2 regions of the Fictibacillus sp. NPDC058756 genome follow, and region 1 is predicted to be linked to the other one. Evidence: riboswitches for the same ligand, from Rfam matches in the RefSeq annotation. Region 1 holds a riboswitch; the other holds the start of a gene.
What was found. Region 1 has a riboswitch for cyclic di-GMP ahead of ACFW35_RS02605 (copper amine oxidase N-terminal domain-containing protein). Riboswitches for the same ligand answer to the same signal wherever they lie in the genome.

Region 1 (4,216 bases):
TAAAAGACGATTTCCACGGTTAATGATGAATCCTTTTAACCCATACTCGGAATTTCCGTAAATATCTGCATATACTTCTGCATCTACATAACTTACCGTAGCTGCTTTCGTTGCAGGTGCTTGAAACAGAGATAGAACAAATACAAAACTTAATACACTAATCCAAAACTTTTTCATCTTATCCTCCTAAAATTAGCCGTTACCATATAAAAGGTGACGGGTGCCCATCCTATTCTACGACGTAAATCCCGCCAGTTTCTTGATCCCAAACTACTTCCGTATCAAAAGATTCTCCAATAAAACGAACAGGAACCATCGTACGTCCGTTTAAAGCAATCGCTTCTTGATCAAGTGCCACTGTTTCACCGTTTTTTGTAGCAGATTTTTCACCAATTTTAAGAGTGATAGTAACCCCATCTTTTGTTGCAGTAACAGTTTGCGTTTTATTGTCCCAAGTGATTTCTGCACCTAATGCTTCAAAAATGGCACGAAGCGGAACAACGGTTCTGTTTGCGATGACTACTGGCTCTTGGTCGAACTCTACTTCAACATCATCTACATAAACTTTTGTTTTCTTTTCTTTTTTACTTTCTTCTTTATCTGTTTTTTCAGGTTTAGCTGTTTCAATGCGATCTAATTGTTCTTGAGCCATAGTTTTTAGGGAAGCAGCTCTATCGTTCAATGCTGCAATTTCATAAGCATTATCCGTTTTGCTCTCTAATCCAGAAAGCTGTTTCTCAACAGCATTTAATTGATTAATAGAAGAAATGAGTTTTCCACGAACGCCATTTGCGCTTTCGTATTTTTCTTCTTTATCCAGTTCTTCCTCTTCCGCTTCTTCTTCAGACTGCTCTTCTTCATCAGAATTTTCGTCGGATTCTTCATCTTCATTGCTTTCGTCATCAGTTACGTCTTCACCTGGTTCCTCAGCTGTATCTTGATTAGTTTCGGTTTCAGTGTCTGTGTTTTGTGCAGCAACTTCTTCTGTTGCAGGAATTTCTTCTTCTACAGGTTCTTCTGTAGTAGGATCTTCTTCAACAGGAGGTTCTTCGCCTTCAACAGGTGGTTGCTCTTCAGTTGGTGGCTCTTCCTCAGAAGGTGTTTGTCCACCTAAAATGCTGTCAAGCTTACCAGTTGCTTCACTAATGCGCTCTTCAATGTCATCCAAACGTTCGTTGATCTGCTCAAGCTGTTTTTCAGCACCTTTATTTTCTTTGTCCTTGCCTTTCCCACCTTTTCTGTTCCCTTTGTCGTCATCTTCCTCATCGTCGTCTTCATCTTCTTCGGGATCGTCTGTATCGTCATCGCTGTTATCATCTTCGTTGTGTCCTTTGCCCTTCCCGTTATCCTTCTGGGCAACAAAATCCTTCATGCCTTCAGCAGCCGCATATGCAGGCGATGCCAAGACAATAGTGGCAGCTAAAAAGCTGAACGTGAGCTTCTTGTACCAAGTTTCTTTCTTTTTCATTCCCTTTCCTCCTTGAGATGTTTGTTAGGGTAATGGCAGCTGGCTGACATCGATCGAATCAACTCGATCATTAGCCCCTATAGCTTTGTGACACTGGATTTCTCCAGTTGTACCCTTCTTTTTATATCGGTTTAACAGTGAATTTTATGTAATATTTTGTAAAATGTTATGTTAGGAAAGCGACTGTGTTATAACGCACTGTATGAGGACTGGAAAATGGGATGGATTTTGTTAGAGGAGAATAATTGCTGAAAATTAATGCGGAATATTTTAATAAAAAGATGTTCGTTAAAGTGAACGAAAAGTTCTTTAAAAATTACAAAATTGTATGAAAATTGAAGAAAAAAGAAGGTAAATAGTACATTTGTACATTAAAAAGAACAAAATTGAGCTTAAATGAGGGTTTTTAAACTAGGTATAACGTTCTATAATAACAACATAAATGTTCTTTAAAAAGAACAACATGAACTAGAAAGGGGAGGGAGAAGATTAGAAAGAAAAGATCAAATGTGAGGGATAGAAAATGGTACCATGTGAAATTTATACTTCTACAAGTTTTTGCTGCTTATTATATCATTTTTTTCTCAATTAACTTCTTCCAGATTGGTATACCGACTACTGCCTATTTCTCAGATGAATATAAAGCAAAAGTTACTCTTTTGGGCCCTCCAGAGAAAGATAAGGATAATTGGAGTAAAAGTTCACTGGAATATGTTAATAATTCTACAACTCTGGAATGCTCTTTATTATCTGCTGCTTTCATGAACGGAATAGATTCAGAACCAATGTTAACAAATTTAAGATACGGCATTTATAAAGATATCAATGGAAGAAATGATACAGCTTTGTTCATTGGAGAAGTAAATAAGAAACTAGGAACAGGTGAATCGTATACCATTAGTTACGATATTTCTGAGTTTGGGTCAGGAAAGTACGTAATGAAAGTCTTTCAGGAAGAAGGACACCCAGGGAAAAGCACTCCTACAGCTGAATCAGTTAACTACAATGGAAAATGCACAACGAACAATTTAAACGAAATAGAATCACCGCAACCAGAAACACCACAACAGTCTCAAAATGATACAAGTTCTGAACCTGAACTTGAAGAACCAGGTTTAGATAAGGATTCAGAAGAAGATAATAGTCCAACTGTTAACGATAGCCAGACTGGAGAAAGCTTACCTGAAAAAGTTGAAGAGATAAACAATGGAAATGAGGAGATAACAAATGAAAGTTCTCAAGATAATTAGTCGAGTTGCTTCGGTATTAATAATACTTGCATTAATACTTTCTGCAACCTTAGCGATTTCTTCACAGCTATCTAAAGGTACTCCCAAATTTTTTGGTAAAACCATGATGCTTGTCTTATCAGGCTCAATGGAACCGTCCATAAAAACTGGTTCAGCAATATTTGTAGAAGATGTAAAGAATCCTGAAGAACTTAAAAAGGGTGATGTAATTACTTTTAGATCACCAATTCAAAATGAAAAAATAATCACTCATAGAATTGAAGAGGTAAAAGGGTCAACTGGTAATTTGCAATTTATTACCAAGGGTGACAATAACGAAGTAATAGATACATTGCCAATACCGGAATCAAATATTCTAGGGAAATATACTGAAATAACAATTCCGTATCTAGGCTATATCGCCTCATTTTTACAGTCAAAAAAAGGAATAGGGTTAGCATTAATTATTCCTGGTTTGCTAATAATGGCACTTGAGATTTTCTCGGTATGGAGAACACTTGTTAAGTATGAAAAAGTAAAGCAAGAATCAGTAGCATAATGTGGATTGAAGTCTTCTCGATTAGAGAAGTTCAATATATAAATACCTACATATAGGTAAAAAATAGGGAGGAAACAAGAATGAATTTAAAGAAAAAGCTTGTAACAAGTGCAACTACAATTGCAGTAGGAGCTATGGCAACAATCGGGGGAACATTTGCATACTTTAGTGATGAAGTAACTGCAACAAGTAAGTTTACAAATGGAACAATTAACCTTCAACCAGAAGCACCTTATCTTGAGCATTTCACTCTCACAAATTGGAAACCAGGTGATAAGCTCGAGGCTAATAACGATAATCAAGAACCTGCAATGGTTTTAAACAACCAAGGAACGCTACCTATGAATGTATTTATGGACGTAGATGTAAGTAGTGTTAAAGGAAGTAGCGATGCTATATATGTGACAGAGCTTAAATATGGTGGAATAGATCTACTACCAAAATATCAACCTGGGCCAGATGGTAAACTAAGTCTAGCTGAATTAGCAACTCAATCAACTGGTAATACCACTCTTAATGGAACTACACATACTGGAATCGGGAAATTTATTGGGAACTTAGATGCTCCTGATGCTAATTCCACTACAGATAAACCGATTAAAGCAGTTACTTATGTATTAGACTTTACAGACACAGGTATAAATCAAAATACGCTTATGGGTGATGAAACATCTATTAACTTCAAGTTCACTGGTTTACAGTATGAGGGTGAGACTTTCAGTCAACAAAACGGAAATATTGATAATAATTCAACTGGCGGAGGTGGAAACTTCCAAAGGACTGATAATGTAAACAATGCAGACACTGTAGACAGAAATAACTAACATGTTTGAGGGTGGGGTTTTAAAATACCCCACCTATTTTTAATAAAAAGAGGTAAGTTTATGAATTTTAAACTTTTAACAATTTTAAGTTTAATAACTGCCTTATTAATAAGCTTCACTCCTCTTCTTAAAACCG
Region 2 (4,216 bases), 240 kb from region 1:
CAGTTTGTAATTGTACCATCAACTATTGTTGCCAGTAATTCATTTGTGAATTTTTTATATGTAGTAAATTCACTAGCGGCATCAGCATTTGCCATAATGTCCTTCACCATTGGTACATATTGAATTCCTATCGCTAGATTCGAACTCAAATAACTTTTTAAGTTGTCATAAAATATATCTGATTCGGCAATATCAAGGTCATACAACCATGGTGTAGATCGTCTAACTTCATAAATAAAACCCCAGACAAAAGGATGGATTGAATTAATTTTTTCTTTATAAGGTTGGGGTAATTTTTCAATAGCTTGTCTTACCAAAGCAATATTGTAATCAGGTTCTGTTCCACCATGACCTTCTCTATATTGTGTATATTCGTTATCAATCATTTGATGAAGAAAATCATCATACAAATTTTTTACTGCTTTATCTACAAAAGGAATAATGTATTTTTTTGAATTCAATGCGGTAAAATATTCAATGTATGTGGGAGTAGTTTGTTCGTCGTGGATTAAGCTACCTGATTGTTTTTTTATCAGAAGAATGAAAATATCAGATTGCATAACCATATCTACACAAGTTTGAAGTTTATCTTCATCCCAAGGTGCGAAATTCTCTTCAAAAAGTAAAGGTTCGTGTCCTGCTTCTCTTAAAACACGTCCAACATTAGTTCTAAGTGACTTGAGATCATCTTCGTATGCAGAACTTATAAATATCTTTGCCTTTTTTGCCATCGATATACCCTCCCTTCATTAGATAAATTATAACATATTTTACCTTTTTTGTTTTTTGAAACTTTTAATTTTCATTAATATTAAGCCAATATAAAGATGGTTTAGGAAGTGTAAAGTCTCCGTTATGACTTGGTAAATTCCGTCTTTTCGGGTTTTTTTCGTGATATATTCTGAGCAGGGACAAACAAATCCCATACTCATGCAAATCATAATGAAAATCCGAAGGGAGCAATTTAAGATGAGCAAAACGTTTATGGCGAAAATCGGAGCATCTCTTTTGGCAATTATGTTAATCACTGCATGTAACAACCAGGAAGACAACACGGAAGAAGAAACAAACACGGAACAAACTGAAAATCAAGATGAAGAAACATCAACAGAGGAAGGTTCTATTGAAGAAACTACAACAGATGAGGAATCAACTGAGGAGTCAGCTGAATAAGATATAAAAACGGACCAGGCCTCTACCTTCCAGAGAGGACCTGGTGTTTTATTTTTGGGGAGGGAGCAAGGTTGCTGGTAATAAAACCTCGTGTCGAAAATCGCGTATTTTTAAATAAAGTGCGATTTTTCATTTTAACGTGCGATTCCAGGCCGCTAACCTGTGATTTTATAAAATAACGTGCGATTATGTGTAAAAACCCTGCCAAACTTTTTCGGCAGGGTTCATTACGATTCTTTGTTCTTGCCTTTATTCTCTTTATCTTTACCTTTTTCATCGTCTCCACGGTCATTTTTACGATCATCATTGGCTTTTTCTTCTTTATGATCATCATTTTTTCCGCGATCTTCGTTTTTAGCTTCCTCTTTTTTAGGCTGCTCTTTCTTTGGCTCTTCCTTCTTCGGCTGTTCCTTCGCTGGAGGAGCTTCTTTCTTCACATCTTCTTTTTTAGGATGTTCTTTCTTGGGCTGCTCTTTTTTAGGAGCAGGAACAACAGGCTGCTTCTTTGTTTGCTTTTCTTTTACAGGTACTGCTGTTACAGAAGCAGTGTCTTCATCAACTTCTGTTGTGTCACCAGCTGGCTCATCCGCTGCAGGCTCCTCAGCTTCTGGCTCTTCCGCTTCAGGTGTATCGGATGAAGGATCTTCTTCCTCAGTGGACTCATCATCTTCTTTATTCTGCTTCTTCTCATGCTTTGCTATTTTCTTTTCTAGCTTTCCAAACGCTTTAACAATATTTTTCGAAAGTGCTTCTTGTGCTTTTGGGTTATCAATCTTTTCAAGAGCAGTCATTAACGCTACGATATTTTGGAAAAACTTTTTCTCAAGCTCGGTAGTAGTGTCTTCTTCCTCTTCAGCTGCTGAATCTTCTTCTGCAGCTTCTTCGTCACCAGTTTTACCGTCTACTGTGCCTTCTTCAGCAGGTGTTTCCTCGGCTGCTTCCTCTTCGGTTACATCTTCAGCTGTTTCTTCTTCAGAAGCTTCTTCCTCTATTTCAACAGCTTCCTCTTGCTGAGCGATCGCTTCTTCTAAAAGCTTTGTTGCGCCTTCAACATCACCGTCTTGTAAAAGGACATTTGCTTCTTTAATACGTTCAGCTGCAAAATCAGCCAAAAGTTTCGCTTCTTCATAGTCATCTGTCGTTACAGCCAGCTGGATTTTCTCCATCATGATTTTTACAAAATAAAAGAAATCTCCAGGTACTAAGTCTGGTGCTTCTTCTTCAGATGGTTCTTCATCTGCAGGCTCTTCGGATTCAGCAGATTCCTCAGTCACCGTACCATCTGTTGTATTTTCATCCTCTGGTGTTGTCGCCTCGGTTGTTTCATCTGTTTTCGTTTCTTCAGCGGGTTCATCCACTGGTGTTCCAGCGCCTGTGTTAGCAAAAACGGACGGTCCAAACCCAGTTGTTGCAAGTCCTAACGCTAAAAATGAACTTAAAATTTTCTTCACTTTCATTCTCCCTTTCTTATTTAAAGAATTGGAAAACAATAAAAAGACACACTCATGCCGTTTGGCGGAGTGTGCTCCGAAAAAACGGCAGCTGGCAGGCATTACACGGTGTGCAGAAGCCCCTTTAGCTTTGCGTCGCTATGTTTCCATAGGTTTGCCTTTATCCTTTTACGTTTCCATTATTCGTGATTCATGCATTATATCGGTTAGAAGTGATTTAGTTATAAAGGTTTTAAGGAAAAATGAGAATATTTACCTATTTATTTACAGCCTTATCAGCCGAATGGCGCATTTTCCAATAAAAGAAAACATGGGATAATAATTGAAATGAAAGCGCTGACTTAAATGGTTTTGTGCAAACGCTTTCGCTTATTTGCACAACATTTTAAAAGGGGGATAAAAAGTGAGGAATAAACAATCGCGTTACGCAGTTTCATGGCTTTTATTATTTACGATGATTTTGCAAACGTTTGCATCTGCACTGCTTATACAGCCAGCGAAAACGGCAGCTGAAGAAAGAACAGTGACCCTCGTTGGCAGCCTGCAAAACGAACTTGGCGGATCTGGTGAATGGAATCCAGCTGATCCTGCAACAAAGATGGAGCTGCAGCCGAATGGAAAGTACAAGCTGACAGGCACTCTCCCAGCTGGCACGTACGAATACAAGATAGCCATCAACGGTTCTTGGGATGAGAACTATGGCGTTGACGGAAAAGCGGGTGGTGACAACTACAAACTTACTCTCGATTCTGAAAAAGAGGTAACGTTTATGTATGACGACACGACGCATAAAGTGACAATTCCTGAACCACTTCCGGAAGAACAGACTCCTCGTATCGTCGGAGACATCCAGCCGGATATCGGAGCTGGCGGTGAATGGGCACCTGGGGAATCAACGGCACTTTTACAAGATGAAGATCTAGACAATGTCTACACATATACAACACAAGTACCAAATGGAAAGCACGAGTTTAAAATTGTGCTCGGAAACGACTGGAGTGCCCCTGCATATCCAGCCAACAACTTTGTATTAAACGTTATAAAAGAAGATGAAATTACGTTCTTTTATAACCATGACACAAAAGAAGTGTACACGAACTATGATCCGGGATTGCCGGACGGCAGCGTGAACGGGGACAAGCTGTACCATGAGACGTGGAACGAAGCATTCCGTGCACCATTTGGAGCAATCAAAGTGGGTGAAGACGTAACACTGCGCCTTCAAACGAAAAAAGGTGACCTGACTGGCGCCAAATTATACTTGCGAAATTACAACTCTGGCAGCACGACTGTAAAAGATATGGAGAATGCCGGATGGACAACGGTTAACGGTGAAGAAATCGAGCTTTGGGAAGCCACTGTTAAACCTGAAGAAAAAGGCGTTTACGGATATAAATTTACGGCACGTGATGGAGATGCTGTAAAAGAATACGGTGAGGACACTGCGGAAGGCGGAAAAGGTGCGGTTGCTGACTCGAACGCTGGTCTTTTCCAAATAACCGTTTACGATCCTTCTTATAAAACACCAGACTGGATGAAGGAGTCTGTTGTGTATCAGATTTTCCCTGACCGTTTTTTCAATGGCAACAAAA

Region 2: linked by a shared signal. The riboswitch ahead of ACFW35_RS01500 (DUF5667 domain-containing protein) and the one ahead of ACFW35_RS02605 (copper amine oxidase N-terminal domain-containing protein) in region 1 are both predicted to bind cyclic di-GMP.

The regions. Positions count from the first base shown of each region.
Region 1 is NZ_JBHYPU010000001.1:531,422-535,637, forward strand. It holds gene ACFW35_RS02600 (copper amine oxidase N-terminal domain-containing protein) at 1-177, opposite strand, end outside; gene ACFW35_RS02605 (copper amine oxidase N-terminal domain-containing protein) at 230-1,468, opposite strand; cyclic di-GMP riboswitch class I at 1,500-1,592, opposite strand; gene ACFW35_RS02610 (hypothetical protein) at 1,978-2,718, shown strand; gene ACFW35_RS02615 (signal peptidase I) at 2,696-3,256, shown strand; gene ACFW35_RS02620 (TasA family protein) at 3,337-4,080, shown strand; gene ACFW35_RS02625 (LPXTG cell wall anchor domain-containing protein) at 4,141-4,216, shown strand, end outside.
Region 2 is NZ_JBHYPU010000001.1:295,115-299,330, forward strand. It holds gene ACFW35_RS01490 (DUF4062 domain-containing protein) at 1-731, opposite strand, end outside; gene ACFW35_RS01495 (hypothetical protein) at 970-1,173, shown strand; gene ACFW35_RS01500 (DUF5667 domain-containing protein) at 1,401-2,624, opposite strand; cyclic di-GMP riboswitch class I at 2,708-2,793, opposite strand; gene ACFW35_RS01505 (alpha-amylase family glycosyl hydrolase) at 3,079-4,216, shown strand, end outside.